3 regions of the Streptomyces sp. NPDC059816 genome follow, and region 2 is predicted to be linked to each of the others. Evidence: riboswitches for the same ligand, from Rfam matches in the RefSeq annotation. Region 2 holds a riboswitch; each other region holds the start of a gene.
The links. A riboswitch is a leader RNA that binds a small molecule or an ion and turns the genes downstream of it on or off. The one in region 2 is predicted to bind cobalamin.

Region 1 (6,088 bases), on a different contig from region 2:
TCGATCGGCGCCGTCATGACGTCCTCCGTCGCATCAGCCACAGGAAGAAGGGGCCGCCGACCAGTGCGGTGAGAATGCCGACCGGGACCTCCTCGGGGCTCATCAGGGTCCGTGCCGCGAGGTCCGCGGCGATGAGGAACGCCGCCCCCAGCAGCGCGGCGGCGGGCAGGGCCCGGCGGTGGTCGGCGCCCACCAGCAGCCGCACGATGTGCGGCATGATGAGGCCGACGAAGCCGATCTGACCGCTGACCGCGACGATGGTGCCGATCATCAGCGCGACGACGGTGAACATGGCCGCTCGGAAGCGGTGCACGTCGAGCCCGAGCGCGGTCGCCGCCTCCTCGCCGGCCAGCAGCAGGTTCAACGGGCGGCTCACCCCGAGCAGCACCACCGTGCCGGCGAGCACGACCACGGCCGGTATCCACAGCATCGACCACGTGGTCCCGGCGAGCCCGCCGAGCATCCAGCGCAGCGCCGACTGCGTCTTGTGCGGGTCGTTGGAGGTGACGATGAGGAAGCTGGCGAGCGCCGACAGCACCTCGGCGGTGGCGACGCCCGCGAGCACCAGGCGGATGGTGGTCATCCGCCCGCCCGACCGGGCGAGGAAGTACACCGCGATCAGCGCGGCGAGCGCCCCGCAGAACGCCGCCAGCGGCAGGGTCACCAGGCCGAACGCCGTCAGGTTGAACACCAGGACGCTCACCGCACCGACCGAGGCGCCCGAGGAGACCCCGAGCAGCATCGGATCGGCCAGCGGATTGCGGACCAGGGCCTGGAGCGCGGTTCCGGCGACGGCGAGTCCGGCACCGACCACCGCGCACAGCAGGACGCGCGGCAGCCGCACGTCCATGACGATCGTCTCCCGCACCGGGGTCCAGGTCGTCTCGGCGAGTCCGGGGTGCACCCGGTGCAGCAGGATGCTCCAGACCTGACCCGCGGGGACGTTGACCGAGCCGACGGCGATGCCCGCCGTCCCCGCCACCGCCACCAGGGCGGCCAGCAGGACGAGGACCAGCACGTACGGCGGCTTGGCCCGACCCGTCCGAAGCTCCGACGAGTCGGGCGACGGGGCCGGGTCCCGTCGGGTGGTGTGCAGCGCACCGGCCCCGGCCGTCCGGGGCGCGCCGGTCACTGGAAGCGGTCCGGGTGCAGCTGACGCGCGAGGTCCGACACCCCGGTGGGCACCCGGACGCCGAGCACCGTCGAGGACAGCGGCAGCACCGCGAACCGCTTGTTCTTGATCGCCGGGACGTCCTTCAACGCGGGGTGCGCGAGGAGGAACTTCTTCTTGTCGGCGACGGTCTTGTCCCCGTAGTCGTAGATGACGATGGCCTCCGGTGCCCGTTCGGCGACCTGCTCGAACGAGACGTCGCCGAACTGCTTGTCCAGGTCGTCGAACTGGTTCCGGCCGCCCGCCTCCTTGATCATCTCGTTGCCGATGCCGGCACCGCCCGCGGTGAACGCCGTCTTGTCGCCGCTGTCGTAGACGAACACCTCGACCGGGTCGACGCCCTTGAGCTTGCCCTCGACACCGCTCAGCGTCGTGCGGACCTTCTTGACCTCGCGTTCGGCGCGGTCCTTCACCCCGAAGATCTTTCCGATCGAGCGGAGTTCCGTCTCGATCAGGTCCATCGTCACCGGCCCCTTGGGGCACTCCTCCACATTGAGGTAGGAGTTGACGCCCGCCTTGGTCAGCGCGGCGCGGCTGCGGCCCTCCTGCTCGTCGAAGGTGCTCGCGAACCCCGCGTAGGCGAAGTCGGGTTCGGCGGCGAGCAACGCCTCGAAGGACGGGTACTCGTCCGCGAGGACCTTGATGCCCTGGTAGGCGTCCGCGTACTCGGGCAGGATCTTGTCGTCCAAGTAGGCGGTGCCCACCATGGACTTCTCCAGTCCGAGCGCCAACAGCACTTCGGTGGCGTGCTGGTTCAGGGAGACCGCCCGCTGCGGGGGACGCTGGTACGTCGTCTTCACGCCGCAGTTGGTGACGGTGACCGGGAAGCCCTCGGGCGCGGAGGCCGCGCCGTCGGTCTTCTCGTCGGTGCCACCGCCACCGCAACCCGCTATCAGGAAGGCGGCTGCGGCAAGCAGGGCGACGGAGCGTCTGGCCATGGTGTGGTCGGTCCTCTCACCGCGGACGGCACGGCGCCGCCCGCGATCGGTTCGTTGGTTCAGTGCGTCGCGTCGGACTGCGCGGTACGGACCCGCCGCGGCGGGGTGAAGACGTAGAGGTCGAGGACGTCCGGTGGTGCGGCGACCCCCGGGCCGCCGGCGCGGACCCAGGAGACGATGTCCTCGGTGGCGTCGGAGTCGTTGACGAGGCCGAGCCAGACGGGACGTGCCCCGGCGGCGCGTCCGGCGGCCGACGGGCGGACGACGATCACATTGGCCTGATCGCAGACGTCCAGGCAGGCGGCGACCGTCACCGAGGTCGCCTCGCGCAGCCGCGCCACCTGCGCGGAGTGATCGACTCCGATCACCTTCGCGCTGCCGCAGCAGCAGTCCCGGCACACCACGACCCGGCACGGCACCGGATCGTCGGCCAGCGGCCCTTCGGGCATCCCGACTCACGCTCCCCTCTGGGGAGATCCGCCCCAGTTCTGTCGAGGAGGCGACCGCGTGAGTCTCCTGGCTCTCGGGTCACCGCTCGCCCCGCCCTTCCCACCCGCACAGGGGCAGTGGGCCGTTCGGGGTTCGCTCGCCGATCACAGTGGCGGGACCGCACCGGATTCACACCGGTTTCCTCGTTCCGCCGTCGCCTTTCCGCGTCATCATGACAGACCCGGCGCCCGGAACCCATGCCTGGGACGCGGTTGCTGCGCAGGTCACACGCCCGGACCGCGGGAACGGGCCGCGGGAACGGGCCGGTCCCGGTGCGGGCGGTGAGTGCCGCCCGCACCGGGACGGCGGTCAGGCCGCCACGAGGGCGGGGGCCCCGCTCGGTTGCTCCAACCAGCTGGCGGCCAGGTCCCGACGGGCACGTGCCACCCGGGAGCGGATGGTTCCCACGGGGCAGTCGAGGGCCTCCGCGGCCTCCGCGTAGGACAGGCCGAGGAGCCGGGTCAGGGCGAACGCCTGGCGCCGTCCGGGTTCCAGCGAGTCGAGCGCGTCCATGAAGGCCACCGATTCCTCGAAGCCGGGGAGGTGGCGGGGCTGCGCGCGCTCCGCGGCGGTCAGCCAGTCGGCGCTGTCCGCGATCCTGGGCCGTGCGGAGGCCCGGCGCAGCCGGTCCACGACGACCCGGCGGGCGATCGCCAGCAGCCAGGTGCGTGCGCAGGACCGTCCGGCGAATCCGCTGAGGCTGGTCAGTGCGCGCAGAAAGGTTTCCTGGGCCAGATCCTCCGAACCCGGGACATCGGTGGTCAGATGGGCGACGAACCGCCGTACGTCGTCATAGGTGGCGTGGACGAAGAGTTCGGCGGCGCGCTGGTCGCCGAGGCCGGCGGCCAGCGCCCAGGTGGTGATCTCCGCGTCGCGGTGCGCGTGCCGGGCGGCGGCAGCGCCGTTGCGGGTGGATCGTGCGCCTTCTCCAGGTGAATAAGGCATGACAAATCGCCCTTCGCGTCCGGGATTTAACCCGTCAAAGGTGAAATAAGTGGACAAAACCTCAGGACGCGAAAGGAGGGGGTCCTCGTCGAGGGGCCGCGCGCAACAGGGCGAGCGGGGACGGGAGGCGGTCGGACGCACGACGCTCGACCGGGGCGGGAGTCGCCACCGGCAGGACCTGCGCCCCGCACAGGGCGGCCACGGCGAACCGCAGCAGGCCCCCGAGGAACAGCGCCAGCGCCCGGCCGAGTTGGGCGAGCGCGCGCTCCCCCCGCCAGAGCCACCAGCCGCACACCGCACCCGCGAGCACGTGCGCGCTGGCCATGCCCGAGCTGACCGAAGAGAGGTCGAACAGGCCACGCAGGGAACGGAAGAGGGCGAGTGCGGTGCTCCCGGCCAGGCCCGTGCCGTCCGCGGTGGCGGGGCGCGGATGGGCCGTGTGGACCCCGTGTGCCGTGCCGCCCGGGCCGTGGGTCAGACCGAACAGTGCGTGCAGCATGACCTGGGCCCCGGCGCTCGCCCCGATCACCGCGCCCGCGGACCGTTCCCTGCGGGTCAGTCGCCAGGCGAGCAGTGACACCGGGGGAACCGCGACCGCATACCCCTGGAACGAGGGCGAGACCCCCGACGCCAGGGCGTGGCCGAGCCCGGACACCACGACGCACACGGCGACGAGGATCGTCGCGTGCGTGAGGCGGAGTGCGGTTCCGGCTCCCATGAGAGTCATGGTGCCAGTGGGATACGGGTCCCGGGTAAGGGCTTTGACCGGACAGTTGGCGCGATCGCCCCCGTTTGTGGACACCGTGTGTCGTGACCCATGTCACTACCCGCTCCCGGGAACTTTCCGCCCTCCGCATCCGACTACGTGTGCGACCGGCCCCACCCGGTCGTGCACGACCTCATTGACACGTGACAGAAGCGGAGCCCCTCGCCGTGAACCCCACAAACGACCGTGCTGCGCCCGGTTCCGAGTCCTCTCCCGCCGTAGGTGCGCCCCCCGGACCGTCGGGCGTGTCGACGGCGCCGCCCCGCCCCCGGGCGACCCTCCGCGGTGACCTGCGGGCGGGTGTCCTCGACGGCTCCCTCGCCCTCCTCGTCACGGGCGCCGTCTTCGTGCTGCTCTACGTCCGGATCGAGGCCGAGACCTCGTCCACGCTCACCGTGATGCCGTTCATGGCCGACACGGGTGCCTTCTGGATGTACTTCCTCAGCCAGGCGTTCGGCTGGTCCGCGCTGCTGTGGGCCTGGGGCACCGTGGTCCTCGGACTGCTGCTGTCCGGCCCCCGCCCGAGCTGGCTGCCCCTGGCCGGCCCCCGCCTCGAACGGCTCCACCGCACCACGAGCATCAACACCATCGCGCTGATCGCCGCTCATGCACTGCTGTTCGCGGCCGAGTTGGTCCGGCACGACACCGACGCCTGGTACGCCAGCACCGCCACGGCCTTCGTCGAGGCGTTCGTGCCCGGCGGGTACGCCTCGGGAACCGGCCGGATCGCGATTCCCGTCGGTCAGGCCGCGCTCTACCTCGCGATCCCCCTCGGCCTGCTCTTCTACGTCCGCCACCGCATCGGCGCCAGGACCTGGCGGGTCATGCACCGCTTCGTCCTCGTGGTGTACGTCCTCAGCGTCTGGCACACCCTGCTGTACGGCACGAACGTGTGGTACGACGGCTGGTTCCGCACCACCGTGTGGCTGCTCCAACTCCCCGTCGCCGCACTGTTCCTGGCGCGACTGATGCGTCCGGCCCGGCGATCCCAGCGGCTCGCGGCCTCCGGTGGACGGCCGGGGGCCAAGGCCGTCTGGGCGCTGCGTCTGGGCGGGCGGCTGGCCGTGGTCGCCGTCCTGGGCGTGCTCGTGGCCGTGCTGCTCACGGGCCGGGACGGCGGACGCACCGAGCCGCCCGCCGACACCACGTCCAGCCACACCGAACACGGCTGATCCCGGGGCCGCTTCGGGGTCGGCGCCGGAGGGTTACAGGGCGGTCCAGGTGAAGGCCACCCGGTCCCCGGCGTGGATTCTGAACTGGCAGCCGCCGACGGGGGTCGACGTCCCGTTCACGGAGATGTTCCAGTAGGCGGTCGCGCCCCCCTCGACGTTCTTGATGGACTGCACGAAGTAGTCCTCGAACGACGGGTACCAGGTGCCGTCCCAGGCGAACCCGCGCTTGCGCGCCGCGTCGTCGAGGGCGGCCGTCGGCGTGGGCACCGCACTGGGGTGGGCGCCGCCGTTCGTGCCGTCGCAACGCTGGGTGCCACCGGTGGCCGGCGTGACGTCGTGGCCCTTCGTCCGGATCTTGCCCCGGAACAGCACCCCGTCGGGCCCGCGCACGGTCAACGTGACCTTCACCGGGGTGTTGGTCCCGGCCGTCAGCGTGCTCCCCGCGGCGGGCGCGACGCCGGGGGCGGCCAGTGCGGGGGCACCGGTGAGGACGAGACCGAGCAGGGCCGCGGCGACGGCGGTGCGACGGAAGAGGTGGTGACGCATGGGGCCTCCTGGCGGATACGGGCCCACGGGGTGAAGTGCCCCGAGTTCCCCCTGCGTTCGG
Region 2 (6,088 bases):
CGCCATGCTCGGGGTGCTCTCCGCCGTGAACGCCGCTCTGCGTCCCCTCGGTGCGGGCACCGCCGGCATCGAGACGGTGTTCTTCGTCCTCGTCCTGGCGGGCCGCGTCTACGGACCCGGGTTCGGCTTCGCGCTGGGCTGCACCTCGCTGTTCGCGTCCGCGCTGATCACCGGTGGCGTCGGCCCGTGGATGCCGTACCAGATGTTCGGCTGCGCCTTCGTGGGCATGCTCGCGGGGCTCCTGCCGAAGGCCACCGGACGTCGGGAGGTGCTGTTGCTCGCCGTCTACGGCTCCTTCTCCGGCTACCTCTTCGGCTTCCTGCTCAACCTGTCCTTCTGGCCGTTCTCCCTGGACCCGGGCAGTTCGATCGCCTACCTGCCCGGCCTCCCCTTCACCGAGCAGTGGCAGCGTTACGTCGCCTTCGACCTCGCGACGTCGCTGGGCTGGGACACCGGGCGGGCCGTCACCAACTTCGTGTGCATCGTCCTCGCGGGTCCGGTGGTGCTGACGGTGTTCCGTCGAGCGGCCCGCAAGGCCCGCTTCCAGGCCCCGGTGCGCTTCGCCGCGCCCCGCGACGGTGCGCCGCCGGACTCCCCGCCGTCCGGGTTCGGGGCCGGGGCGGGGCCAGGCGGGCCGGGCTGAGCGTCTCGGCCGGATGCATGGGGGCCCTCGGTCGGGGGCGGGTGTCCGCCCCCGACCGGTGGCGTCAGGCGTTGCGGGACGTGAGACCGGAGCGGACCTCGCGGGCTGCGGCGACCAGGTTTTCCAGGGAGGCCCGGGTCTCGGGCCAACCGCGGGTCTTCAGTCCGCAGTCGGGGTTGACCCAGAGACGTTCGGCCGGGATGGCCTCAAGTCCCTTGCGCAGCAGGGCGACCGCTTCCTGCGCGCTGGGCACCCGCGGGGAGTGGATGTCGTACACGCCGGGTCCCGCCTCGCGCGGATAGCCGTGGGCGGCGAGTTCACGTGCGACCTGCATGTGGGAACGCGCGGCCTCCAGGCTGATGACGTCGGCGTCGAGGTCGTCGATCGCCTGGACGATGTCACCGAACTCGGCGTAGCACATGTGGGTGTGGATCTGGGTGGCCGGACGCACCCCGCTGGTGGTGAGGCGGAACGACTCCGTGGCCCAGTCCAGGTAGTCCGCGTGGTCGGCGGAGCGCAGCGGCAGGGTCTCCCGGAGTGCGGGTTCGTCGACCTGGATGACGGAGGTCCCGGCGGCTTCGAGGTCGTTGACCTCGTCGCGCAGGGCGAGGGCGACCTGGCGGGCGGTGTCGCCGAGGGGCTGGTCGTCGCGGACGAAGGACCAGGCGAGCATGGTGACCGGACCGGTCAGCATGCCCTTGACGGGCCGTTCGGTGAGCGACTGGGCGTAGGCGGTCCAGCGGACGGTCATCGGCTCGGGTCGGGAGATGTCCCCGGCCAGCACCGGCGGCCGGACGTAACGGGTGCCGTAGGACTGGACCCAGCCGTGTTGGGTGGCGAGGTAGCCGGTGAGCTGTTCGGCGAAGTACTGCACCATGTCGTTGCGTTCGGGCTCGCCGTGCACCAGTACGTCGATGCCCGCCTTCTCCTGGAAGGCGATGACCTCCCGGATCTCGTCCTTGATGCGCTCCTCGTACCCGGCGGTGTCCAGGCGTCGCGCCCGTAGGTCGGCGCGCGCGGTGCGCAGTTCGTTGGTCTGCGGGAAGGAGCCGATGGTGGTGGTGGGCAGCAGCGGCAGGCCCAGGTGGGACCGCTGGGCGGCGGTGCGCTCGGCGTAGGGCAGGGAGCGGCGGCCGTCGGCGTCGGTGACGGCGGCGGTGCGGGCCCGGACCGCCGGGTCGTGGGTGAGGGGGGACCCCGCGCGGGAGGCCAGGTCGGCCCGGTTGGCCGCGAGTTCCGCGGTGATGGCGCCGGTGCCCTGGGCGAGTCCCTTGGCCAGGGTGACGATCTCGGCGGTCTTCTGCTGGGCGAAGGCGAGCCAGCGGGCGATCTGCGGGTCGACGTCCCGTTCGGCGGTGGCGTCCAGCGGGACGTGGAGCAGGGAGCAGGAAGCGGCCACGTCCACCCGGTCGGCGAGGCCGAGCAGGGTGCCGAGGGTGGCGAGGGACTTCTCGTAGTCGTTGATCCAGATGTTGCGGCCGTTGACCACCCCCGCGACCAGGCGCTTGCCCCGCAGGCCACCGACGGCGGCGAGGTCGTCGAGGTTTTTGGCGGCGCGCTCCGTGAAGTCGAGTGCGAGGCCCTCGACGGGAGCCTTGGCGAGGACGGGCAGGGCGTCGCCGAGGCGGTCGAAGTACGAGGCGACCAGCAGCTTGGGCCGTGCGGTGACTGCGCCGAGGTCGCGGTAGGCGCGGGCGGCGGCGTTCAGGTCGGCCGGGGTGCGGTCCTGGACCAGGGCCGGTTCGTCGAGTTGGACCCATTCGGCGCCGGCGGCACGCAGGTCGGCGAGGACCTCGGCGTACACGGGCAGCAGCCGGTCCAGCAGGGTCAGCGGCTCGAAGTCGGGGGCGACGCCGGGTGCGGGCTTGGCCAGCAGCAGATAGGTCACGGGGCCGACGAGGACCGGGCGGGCGGTCAGCCCGAGGGCGAGGGCTTCCTTCAGTTCACGGACCTGCTTGGTCGAGTCGGCCCGGAAGACGGTGTCGGGGCCGAGTTCGGGGACCAGGTAGTGGTAGTTGGTGTCGAACCACTTGGTCATCTCCAGCGGCGCCACGTCCTGGGTGCCGCGCGCCATGGCGAAGTAGCCGTCCAGCAGATCCGCCGTGTGGGCACCGCGGTGCCGTTCGGGGACGGCGCCGACCATGACGCTGGTGTCCAGCACGTGGTCGTAGTACGAGAAGTCGCCGGTCGGCACTTCGTGGACGCCGGCGTCGGCCAGTCGTCGCCAGTTCGTCCGACGGAGGTCGGCGGCGGTCTGACGGAGGGTGTCGGCGGTGACGCGGCCCTTCCAGTAACCCTCGACGGCCTTCTTCAGTTCCCGGTGCTGGCCCTGGCGGGGGTAGCCGTACACGGTGGCTCGTGCTGCCGCGGCTGCGGGCTGGGCTGTCACGGAACTCTCCTTCGCGAGATGTGTCCTGAGCATCCCGGGGACGGGACGAGGACGCGAAGGGACGACAGACCTGACGGGTCCGGTGGTGCGCGCGGGGCGCAGCGGTCCGTCTGGTGTGTACTCCCCGGACGGTTGTCCGAGGTTCCTCCGACCCGCCCACGAGGTCACCGGGATGCCGTGCGCGATCGGTCGCGCACGGGCAGCGGGCAGGTCTTCGGACTCGCGGGCACATCCGTCGAAACGGACACCTACTGGCCGTCGCTTCCCAGATCCGTTGCCCGGATCCAGTGCGTATGACGGCGGTCGTTCCCACTCACCGCTGCGGGGCAGTCCCGGATTCCCACCGGGTTCCCTCTTGCGACGCGTCTGTCTGGCGGACAGGGCGAACCAGCTGCACCGATCAGCTTAGAGGGACCGTCCGGGTTCGGACAGTGCCGCCCACATTTCGGATGGTGAGGTGAGACGCCCGCGGGCCCGGGGGCTCGGGGAATATCCACCCGTCCGACCCGGTTGGGCCGGGTGTCACATCGTCGAAGGAGGTCATGGTGAGCACGGCGTACTACGAGTTCGGCACGGCGGCGGAGCGCTGGGACCGGGCCCGCATGTTCTTCGACTCCAAGGAGTACCTGACGGCCGCACGCATCCTGGGCGGTCTGGTCGAGGAGGAGCCGGAGCAGGTCGCCCCGCGTCTGTTGCTCGCCCGTGCCTACTACCACTCCGCCCAGCTGGGTCGGGCGGAGGAGCAGCTTCGCGCGGTCCTGGAGCGGGACCCCGTCGAGGGTTACGCGCGGCTGATGCTGGGCCGGACGCTGGAGCGTCAGGGGCGGGACGCCGAGGCGGCCCCTCAGCTGCGGATGGCGGCTGCGTTCGCCGGGGAGTTCTCCCCGACCGACGGCGCCGCGGCGAACGACGGCGTCTGACTCCGGGCGCACCCGTCGTCCGGGCGGGTCCCGGTGCGGCGCGCGGTCATAGCTCCGCGCGCCGCACCGGCGCGGTGAGCGACAGCGCCACCGCGGCGATGCAGACGGCCCCGCAGCCGAGGAAGAACGCACCGGTGCCCCACCGTGCGGTGACGACACCCGCCAGGGGGTAGAGGGCGGGCGCGAGTCCGAGGGTGCACAGGGTCGTGACGGAGGTGATCCGTCCGAGGTACCGCGGTTCGGTGGCCCGTTGCACCAACGTGTGCGCGAGTGTTCCCGCGGTACCGGACGCCGCACCCACCAGGCCGCAGCACAGCAGTGCGGTCGACGTGGTCTGCGTCCGGCCCAAGGCCGCCACGGCCAGCCCGCAGAGCAGGAGCGCCGTGGCCATGACGGCGGGTGCGCGGGGAACCCGGGAGACGGTGGCCAACACCAGTCCCGTCGCCGCCCCGCCGATGCTGAACGCCGCCAGGAGGCCGCCCAGTTCGGCGGGCCCCCAGCCCCGGTCCTGGGTGAACAGGACGAGGCCGGCGGCGAGCGGGCCGCTGAAGCACATCTCGCCGAGGGCGAGAACGGTGACCAGGCGCGCCAACCGCCGGTCACCGCGCAGCAGTTGCCACCCCTCGCGGAGGTCGTCCCGGAAGGTGGTGGCCGGACGGTCCCGTCCGGACGGCCCACCGGCCGGGGAGGGCGCCAGGGGCGCGATCCGCACCAGGACGATCAGCACCAGCGACACCACGAACAGCACTCCCGCCACCGCGAACCCGGCCGCCGCGCCGCCGACGGCCACCACGGCCGCCGCGATCAGCGGGCCCACCGCGTTCCCGAGTCGCACGGCGAGCCCCCGCAGGGCCTGCACCCGGGCCAGCTGGGCGACCGGGGCGATGCGCGGGGGCAGCGCGCCGACCGCGGGCATGAACACGGCGTCGACGATCCCGAAGGCCAGGGCGAGCAGGCACAGGGACCACAGACCGGGCCCGGCGATCCAGGTCACCAGGGCAACGGCGGCGACCATCGCACTGCGGACGGCGTCGCTGGCGATGAGTACGCGGCGGGGTCCGAACCGGTCGGCCAGGACGCCGCCGCCCAGCATCAGGACGGCCCGGGGCGCGGCGCCCACCGCCAGGACCAGGCCCACCTGGGCGGCGCCCGCGACCCGTGAGGCCGCCCAGGTGAGGACGAAGTAGTAGGCGACGTCGCCGGTCACCGAGGCGGTGTACGCACCGAGCCAGCGCAGCACGTTGGCGTCGCGGTAGACGGGTCGCCCGTCCCGTTCCGCTTCGGTCGGGTGGGTGACGCACGGACGGGCGATCCCCGCGGTCGGGGTTCCTGGTTCCAGCCCTGCACGGCCGTGACCGGATCCGTCGTCGCTCACCCGGCCCCCTCCGTTCCCGTCGCCCCGTCTCCCGCCTCGTCTCCCGCCCCGTCCGTCGAGCCGTCCGTCGGGCCGACACCGCGTGCGTTCGTCGTCCGGGGTGCTTCGGAGGTGGCGTAGATCTGCACGTGGGCGGCGACCGGCCCCGCGGCTTCCGTCCGGTGGGCTTCGGTGCGGCGGGCGTCGCCCCGGGCCTCGTACCGTGCGATCACCTCCGCCAGTTCGTGCTGCATCCGGCGGGCCTCGTCCGGCGTCAGCCACAGCTGGTGGTCGGTGAAGGCCAGTGCCCCGAACCACGGGTCGGGCAGCGCGGGCACCGTCTCGGTGGCCACCCTGCGCAGGGTCTCGCTCTGGGCGAGGGCGACGGCCTGGACGTAGGCGCGTTGGTCCGTTCCGTCAGCACCGGTGTGGGCGGGGTCGTGCTCGGTCGTGGTGTGCCTCGGTCGCCACCACCGCTCCCGTTTGCTGCCCCGCTCCCGGTCCTCCTCGATGAGTCCGCCGGCCGCGAGCCTGCGCAGGTGGTAGCTGGCCGCACCCGAGTCCAGGTCGAAGCGGCGGGCGAGTTGTCGTCCGGTGGCGGGCCCGTGCCACCGCAGATGGGTGAGCAGGGCGACGCGAACGGGATGGGCGAGGACGCGCAGGGCTCGGGGGTCGAGGGACAGGTCCAGTACGGATCGATCGGGGTCGGAGGCCGCCGTGTCGTTCATGAGAGGACACGATAGGTGCGAAGAACTCTTCGCGAACAGTCTTTCGCGAAGAGT
Region 3 (6,088 bases), on a different contig from region 2:
CCTGGAGTCGCGCGGGGTACGGGACGTCACAGGGGCAGTCTTCCGGTTGACGGTCCGAAAACCCAAACGGAATGCCCCGCGAGGAGCGGGTGAACCCCTGTGCGGTGGTCCGTGTCCTGTTCGAGAGAGCCGAAGCGGAGCCGCCCGGGAGGTGGGGCGGGTGGGGCTGAGGGGGCTGGTGCGGGCAAGGCGTCGACCACAGGGGGTATGGGGCCCGGTCGCCCGGGCTGAGGACGACGGGGAGCAGGGGTCGGCCCGGGGGACGGGACGTCGGGGTCAGCCCAGAGGGGTGAGGAAACGACGCAGCGCCTCCTCGTACCCCGTGGGGTCCGCGTTCCACATGGCGCCGTGCGGGGCGCCGGGGACGGCGTGCAGGGTGACCAGTTCGGGGCGGCTGCGGGCGAAGGCCCGGGACAGCGCCCAGGGCGCGACCGCGTCGTCCGGGCCGTGCACCACCAGCGCGGGCACCCGGAGGTCACGGATGTCGGCCCGTTCCCGTACCCGGTGCGGGCGCAGTCCGGTGCGGCCCTGGGCGGCGCGGACGGCCAGCGGCAGCAGGGCGTCCGGCACGTGTCGCGCGGTGGCGAGGGCACGGACGGTGGCCTCCCAGTCGAGCACGGGCGAGTCGAGGACCAGTCCGGCGACGCGGTCGCGCAGCGCGGAGTGGGTGGCGGCGCGCAGTGCCATGGTGGCGCCGGTGGACCAGCCGTGCAGGACGATGCGCTGCGCGCCCTGGCGGACGGCGTGGCGCATCGCGGCGTCCAGGTCGCGCCATTCGGTCTCGCCCAGGTGGCTGAGGCCGTCCGGGGCGCGGGGCGCGCCGCGGTCTCCCCGGTAGGCGAGGCACAGCACGGGGAAGCGGCGGCGGTGCAGGAAGTCCATGACGACCATCGGGTGTTCACGGGTGGTGCCCAGGCCGTGCACCGCGATGACCCAGGTGTCGCGGGCGGAGGGCACCAGCCAGGCGGGCAGCGGGCCCGTCTCGCCGAGGATCTGGACGTCCTCGTGGTCCAGGCCGAGGGCGGTGCGGGGGTCACCGACGTGGACCTGGGGGGTGAGCCGGACCTCGGCGCCCGCGTCCAGGGTGCCGTGGGTGACGCGTTCCAGGCGGCGCACGACCGTGTCGGCGGTGTGGGGGGCGTCCGGGAGGACCGGGCCCACCACCGCGTGGACGCCGTGGCCGGTGAGGCCGTAGGTGCCGGGGCGCAGGCTGGAGAGGTCCCGGGTGAGGGTGACCCGGTCGGCGGTGACCGTGTGGACGGTGAGCCGGGGGTCGGTGGGCAGCGGGTGGCCGGGACGGGGTCTGAGGGCGGCGTTGCTGGCGAAGCGGCCCGCGGCCAGGGCCAGCAGGGCGGTGGTCGCTGTGGTGGCGGTGGCGGCCGCGGCCGCCACTCGGGCTGTACGCACGTCTCCCAGTGTCGGGGTGGGCGGGGCCCGCGGCCAGCGGGGACGCGCCGCGGCGGGGGGTGCGGGCGGGGTGTGATCGTCGGGTGGGAGGGTGGGGTGATGTTCCTTACTTATTTGGGGCAAAGCGGATCGTCGGGTCGCCGGGTGGAGTGAGGGTCGTACAGTCGGATGAGGTGGTGAACCGACCCCCCGGCAGAGTGCGGCAACCGCTTGCGCCGGGAGCCCCGGAGCCCACCGTTCCGGCCTCGCGGCACCGCCCGATCATCCGGTCCCCCCATGCGGAATAGCCTTGCTCCAGATTGAGACACCGCGATGCCCGCCTCAGTTCATCTTCCGTTCACTCAGGTTGCCTACGTTCCAACCGCCACTGTCGTCCAACAGAAGCCTGGGTAAATGGAAAACATCACGCTCCTCCTCGGAATCGTGATCGTCACCGCTCTCGTGTTCGATTTCACGAACGGTTTCCACGACACAGCCAACGCGATGGCGACGACCATCTCGACAGGCGCAATGAAGCCCAAGACGGCGGTGGCCATGTCCGCCGTGCTCAATCTGGTCGGAGCCTTCCTTTCGGTCGAGGTCGCCAAGACGATCTCGGGCGGCATGATCAACGAAGACGGCATACAGCCAGAGGTGATCTTCGCGGCGCTCGTCGGCGCCATCCTCTGGAACCTGTTCACGTGGCTCCTGGGCCTGCCGTCCAGCTCTTCGCACGCCCTGTTCGGTGGCCTCATCGGTGCCGCCGTCATGTCGGCCGGCTGGGACTCGGTGAACGGCTCGACCGTCGTCACCAAGGTCCTGATCCCCGCCGTCGCCGCTCCGCTGGTGGCCGGTCTGGCCGCGATGCTCGCGACCCGCCTGACCTACAAGATCGGCAAGAAGGCCGACGACAAGTCGACCTCCAAGGGCTACCGCATCGGGCAGATCTCCTCGGCCGGACTCGTCTCCCTCGCGCACGGCACCAACGACGCGCAGAAGACCATGGGCATCATCACCCTGGCGCTGGTCACCGGTGGTGCCCTGGCTCCCGGGTCGAACCCGCCGGTCTGGGTCATCGCCTCCGCCGGTATCGCCATCGCGCTCGGCACCTACCTCGGCGGCTGGCGCATCATCCGCACGATGGGCCGCGGTCTCACCGACCTCCAGCCCCCGCAGGGCTTCGCCGCCCAGACCAGTGCCGCGACGGTCATCCTGGCCTCCTCGCACCTGGGCTTCTCGCTCTCCACCACGCAGTCCTGCTCCGGTGCCGTGATGGGCGCGGGCCTCGGCCGCAAGGGCGGGGTCGTCCGCTGGTCGACCGCCACCCGGATGTTCGTCGCCTGGGGTCTGACCCTGCCGGCCGCCGGTGTGGTCGGTGCGCTCGCGGAACTGCTCACCAAGCAGGGCCCCTGGGGCATCGCCGTCACGGGCGCGCTGCTCGTCGCCGGGTCGACCGCGATCTGGCTGATCTCCCGCCGGGAGGTCATCGACCACACCAACGTCAACGACGTCGACGAGCCCGCGGGCGTCGTCACCACCGCCATCGCCGCGGTGACCCCGCCGCCGGCCGGTCCGGTCGCCGACGCCACCGCCCTGGGTGACCTCACGGCCACCCTCCCGGCGAAGCAGGACCCCTCGACGGAGTCCGCGCCGCGGACCGCCAAGGTGTAAGGAACCTCCATGAATATCGACTGGGCAGCACTCGCCTCCGTGTTCGGCGTCAGCCTCGTGGTCACGGTGGCTCTCGTGGGTCTCTTCACCCTCGGCATCGTCGGACTCTCCAAGCGGGAGGCGGCGCTCGCCGCGGAGGGCGGTCCCAAGGGCGGATCGGCGGCCGTCGCCGCCACCGGCGCCTACGCCTGCTTCGCCCTGTGCGTGGCCGCCGTCACGTACGGCATCTACCTGATCGTCGCCTGATCACCCCCTGATCCACCGGACCCGCACGGGTCCTGACGGTCCGGCCGGTCACCGCTCCCCCGCGGTGACCGGCCGGACCGTTCGCATGTGGGTCTTCACACACTGCCCCGCCGCAGGTCAGCGCGCGGTTGACGGGTGTTCTCGGGGCGTGGTGGACTTCCCGAGCCATTACGGCGGCAGCAGAGGAAGCCGGTGCGAATCCGGCGCGGTCCCGCCACTGTCACCGGGGAGCGCTCCCCCACACCGGACGTCACAGCCCCAGCGGCTGGAAGACCGGGGGAAGCGCCGATCCGGGAGCCAGGAGACTCTCGCCGACGTATCCGTCGACCCAGGGCGCGGACCCTGAGTGAGGACCACCACGATGCCGGGGCGCCCGTCTCCCGGTCCCGTACGCCACGGCGCGGGACCCCTCCACCCTTCGAAGGTCCTCCGGGGCACGGCGGACTGAGCCGATGCGGGCCGGGCGAACCTTCGCGTACGGCGCCACCGCCGGACTGATCGGCGACCTGTTGTTCGGTGACCCCCGACGGGGCCACCCGGTCGCTGCCTTCGGTCGTGCCGCGGGCGCCGTCGAACACGTGCTGTGGCGCGACCACCGCGGCTGGGGCGCACTGCACACCGCGCTGTGCGCCGGGGGCGTGACGGCAGCTGCCGCGCTGGCCGCCCGCGCGGCCGACCGCTCCCCCGCCGCGTCCGTCGCGCTGACCGCCGCCGCCACCTGGACGGTGCTCGGCGGGACCAGTCTGGGCCGGGAGGCCCGGGCGATCGGCGCCGCGCTCGCCGCGGGCGAGGTGGCGGCGGCCCGCGCACGGCTGCCGCACCTGTGCGGGCGCGACCCGCGGTCCCTGGACGCCGACGGGATCGCCCGCGCGGTGGTCGAGTCGGTCGCCGAGAACACCTCCGACGCCGTGGTCGGCGCGCTGGTGTGGGGGGCCGTCGGCGGGGTGCCCGGACTCGTCGCCTTCCGGGCCGTCAACACCCTGGACGCCATGGTCGGCCACAAGTCGCCGCGCCACCGCCGCTTCGGCTGGGCCTCGGCGCGGCTCGACGACGTCATGGGCTGGCCCGGGGCCCGACTCACCGGTGCCCTCGCGGTACTGGCCGGCGGCGCCCCCGCGGCCTCGGCCCGGGCCTGGCGCGCCGATGCGGGACGCCATCCGAGCCCCAACGCGGGCGTCGCCGAAAGCGCGTTCGCCGGCGCCCTCGGCGTCCGGCTCGGGGGCACCCTGTCCTACGGCGGGCGGATCGAACACCGACCGGTGCTGAACGGCGCCGGACGGGCCGTCGCGCTCGGGGACGTCGAACGGGCGGTACGGCTGTCGCGGCGGGTGGGCTGGCTGACGTTGGCCGTGTGCGCGGCGGGGCGCGGGCTGCTCACGGCCCGCCGCGTCCGGCGCACCGGTACGGGCACCGGACGGGAGCGGGGATGATGCGGGGCGGACTGCTGGTCGCGGGGACGACGTCCGACGCGGGCAAGAGCGTGGTGACCGCCGGGATCTGCCGGTGGCTGGCGCGCCAGGGCGTGAAGGTCGCGCCGTTCAAGGGACAGAACATGTCCCTCAACTCCTTCGTCACCCGGGACGGCGCCGAGATCGGCCGGGCCCAGGCCATGCAGGCCCAGGCCGCCGGGGTGGAGCCCAGCGCGTTGATGAACCCGGTGCTGCTGAAGCCGGGGGGCGACCGCACCAGTCAGGTCGTGCTGAAGGGGCGCCCGGTCGGCGAGATGAGCGCCCGCGGCTTCTTCGGCGCGCGCGGCGGGCCGACCGAGGGCGAGCCGGTGCCCGGGGGGCGCGAGGCGCTGCTAGGCACCGTCGTGGAGTGTCTGGAGGAACTGCGGGCCACCCACGACGTGGTGGTCTGCGAGGGTGCTGGCAGCCCCGCCGAGATCAATCTGCGGCGCACGGACATCGTCAACATGGGGATCGCCCGGGCGGCGAGGCTGCCGGTGCTCGTCGTCGGCGACATCGACCGCGGCGGGGTGTTCGCCTCGTTCTTCGGCACCACCGCGCTGCTGGCCCCCGAGGACCAGGAACTCGTCGCCGGCTACCTGGTGAACAAGTTCCGCGGCGACGTCTCGCTGCTGGAGCCGGGGCTCGACATGCTCCGCAGCCTCACCGGCCGCCCCACCTACGGGGTGCTGCCCTTCCAGCACGGGCTGGGCATCGACGAGGAGGACGGCCTGCGGGTGTCGCTGCGGGGCACCGTCCGCGAGTCCTCGGCCGCTGCTCCGGTCGGCGCGGAGGTCCTGCGGATCGCGGTGTGCGCGGTGCCGTTGATGTCCAACTTCACCGACGTGGACGCGCTCGCCGCCGAACCGGGCGTCGTGGTGCGCTTCGTCGACCGGCCCGAGGAAGCGGCGGACGCCGACCTCGTGATCGTCCCCGGCACCCGGGGGACGGTGGCCGCACTGCGCTGGCTACGGGAGCGGGGGCTCGCCGAGGTGCTGCTGCGGCGGGCCGCCGAGGGCCGGCCCGTGCTCGGGATCTGCGGCGGGTTCCAGGTGATGGGCGAACGCATCGAGGACGAGGTCGAGTCCCGCACCGGCACCGTGGACGGGCTGGGACTGCTGCCGGTACGGATCCGGTTCGCCCGCGAGAAGACCCTCGCCCGGCCGTCGGGCACGGCGCTCGGCGAGCGGGTCGACGGCTACGAGATCCACCACGGCGTCGCCGACGTACGGGGCGGGGAACCCTTCCTCGACGGCTGCCGGGTGGGCTCCGTGTGGGGCACCCACTGGCACGGTTCGCTGGAGTCGGACGGCTTCCGGCGGGCCTTCCTGCGGGAG

Region 1: another riboswitch for cobalamin. It lies ahead of ACFV88_RS26925 ((2Fe-2S) ferredoxin domain-containing protein); the one in region 2 lies ahead of metE (5-methyltetrahydropteroyltriglutamate--homocysteine S-methyltransferase).
Region 3: another riboswitch for cobalamin. It lies ahead of ACFV88_RS02735 (cobalamin biosynthesis protein); the one in region 2 lies ahead of metE (5-methyltetrahydropteroyltriglutamate--homocysteine S-methyltransferase).

What each region holds. Positions count from the first base shown of each region.
Region 1 covers NZ_JBHWIQ010000023.1:83,570-89,657, forward strand. The annotation lists gene ACFV88_RS26910 (ABC transporter ATP-binding protein) at 1-17, opposite strand, end outside; gene ACFV88_RS26915 (FecCD family ABC transporter permease) at 14-1,018, opposite strand; gene ACFV88_RS26920 (ABC transporter substrate-binding protein) at 1,129-2,109, opposite strand; gene ACFV88_RS26925 ((2Fe-2S) ferredoxin domain-containing protein) at 2,169-2,558, opposite strand; cobalamin riboswitch at 2,619-2,746, opposite strand; gene ACFV88_RS26930 (sigma-70 family RNA polymerase sigma factor) at 2,908-3,543, opposite strand; gene ACFV88_RS26935 (hypothetical protein) at 3,605-4,261, opposite strand; gene ACFV88_RS26940 (ferric reductase-like transmembrane domain-containing protein) at 4,453-5,481, shown strand; gene ACFV88_RS26945 (DUF4430 domain-containing protein) at 5,515-6,027, opposite strand.
Region 2 covers NZ_JBHWIQ010000032.1:8,285-14,372, reverse strand. The annotation lists gene ACFV88_RS31180 (ECF transporter S component) at 1-643, shown strand, start outside; gene metE (5-methyltetrahydropteroyltriglutamate--homocysteine S-methyltransferase) at 708-3,032, opposite strand; cobalamin riboswitch at 3,220-3,439, opposite strand; gene ACFV88_RS31170 (tetratricopeptide repeat protein) at 3,575-3,952, shown strand; gene ACFV88_RS31165 (MFS transporter) at 3,999-5,327, opposite strand; gene ACFV88_RS31160 (winged helix-turn-helix domain-containing protein) at 5,324-6,034, opposite strand.
Region 3 covers NZ_JBHWIQ010000002.1:22,338-28,425, forward strand. The annotation lists gene ACFV88_RS02715 (hypothetical protein) at 1-30, opposite strand, end outside; gene ACFV88_RS02720 (alpha/beta hydrolase family protein) at 277-1,407, opposite strand; gene ACFV88_RS02725 (anion permease) at 1,801-3,057, shown strand; gene ACFV88_RS02730 (hypothetical protein) at 3,067-3,303, shown strand; cobalamin riboswitch at 3,485-3,611, shown strand; gene ACFV88_RS02735 (cobalamin biosynthesis protein) at 3,756-4,733, shown strand; gene ACFV88_RS02740 (cobyric acid synthase) at 4,733-6,088, shown strand, end outside.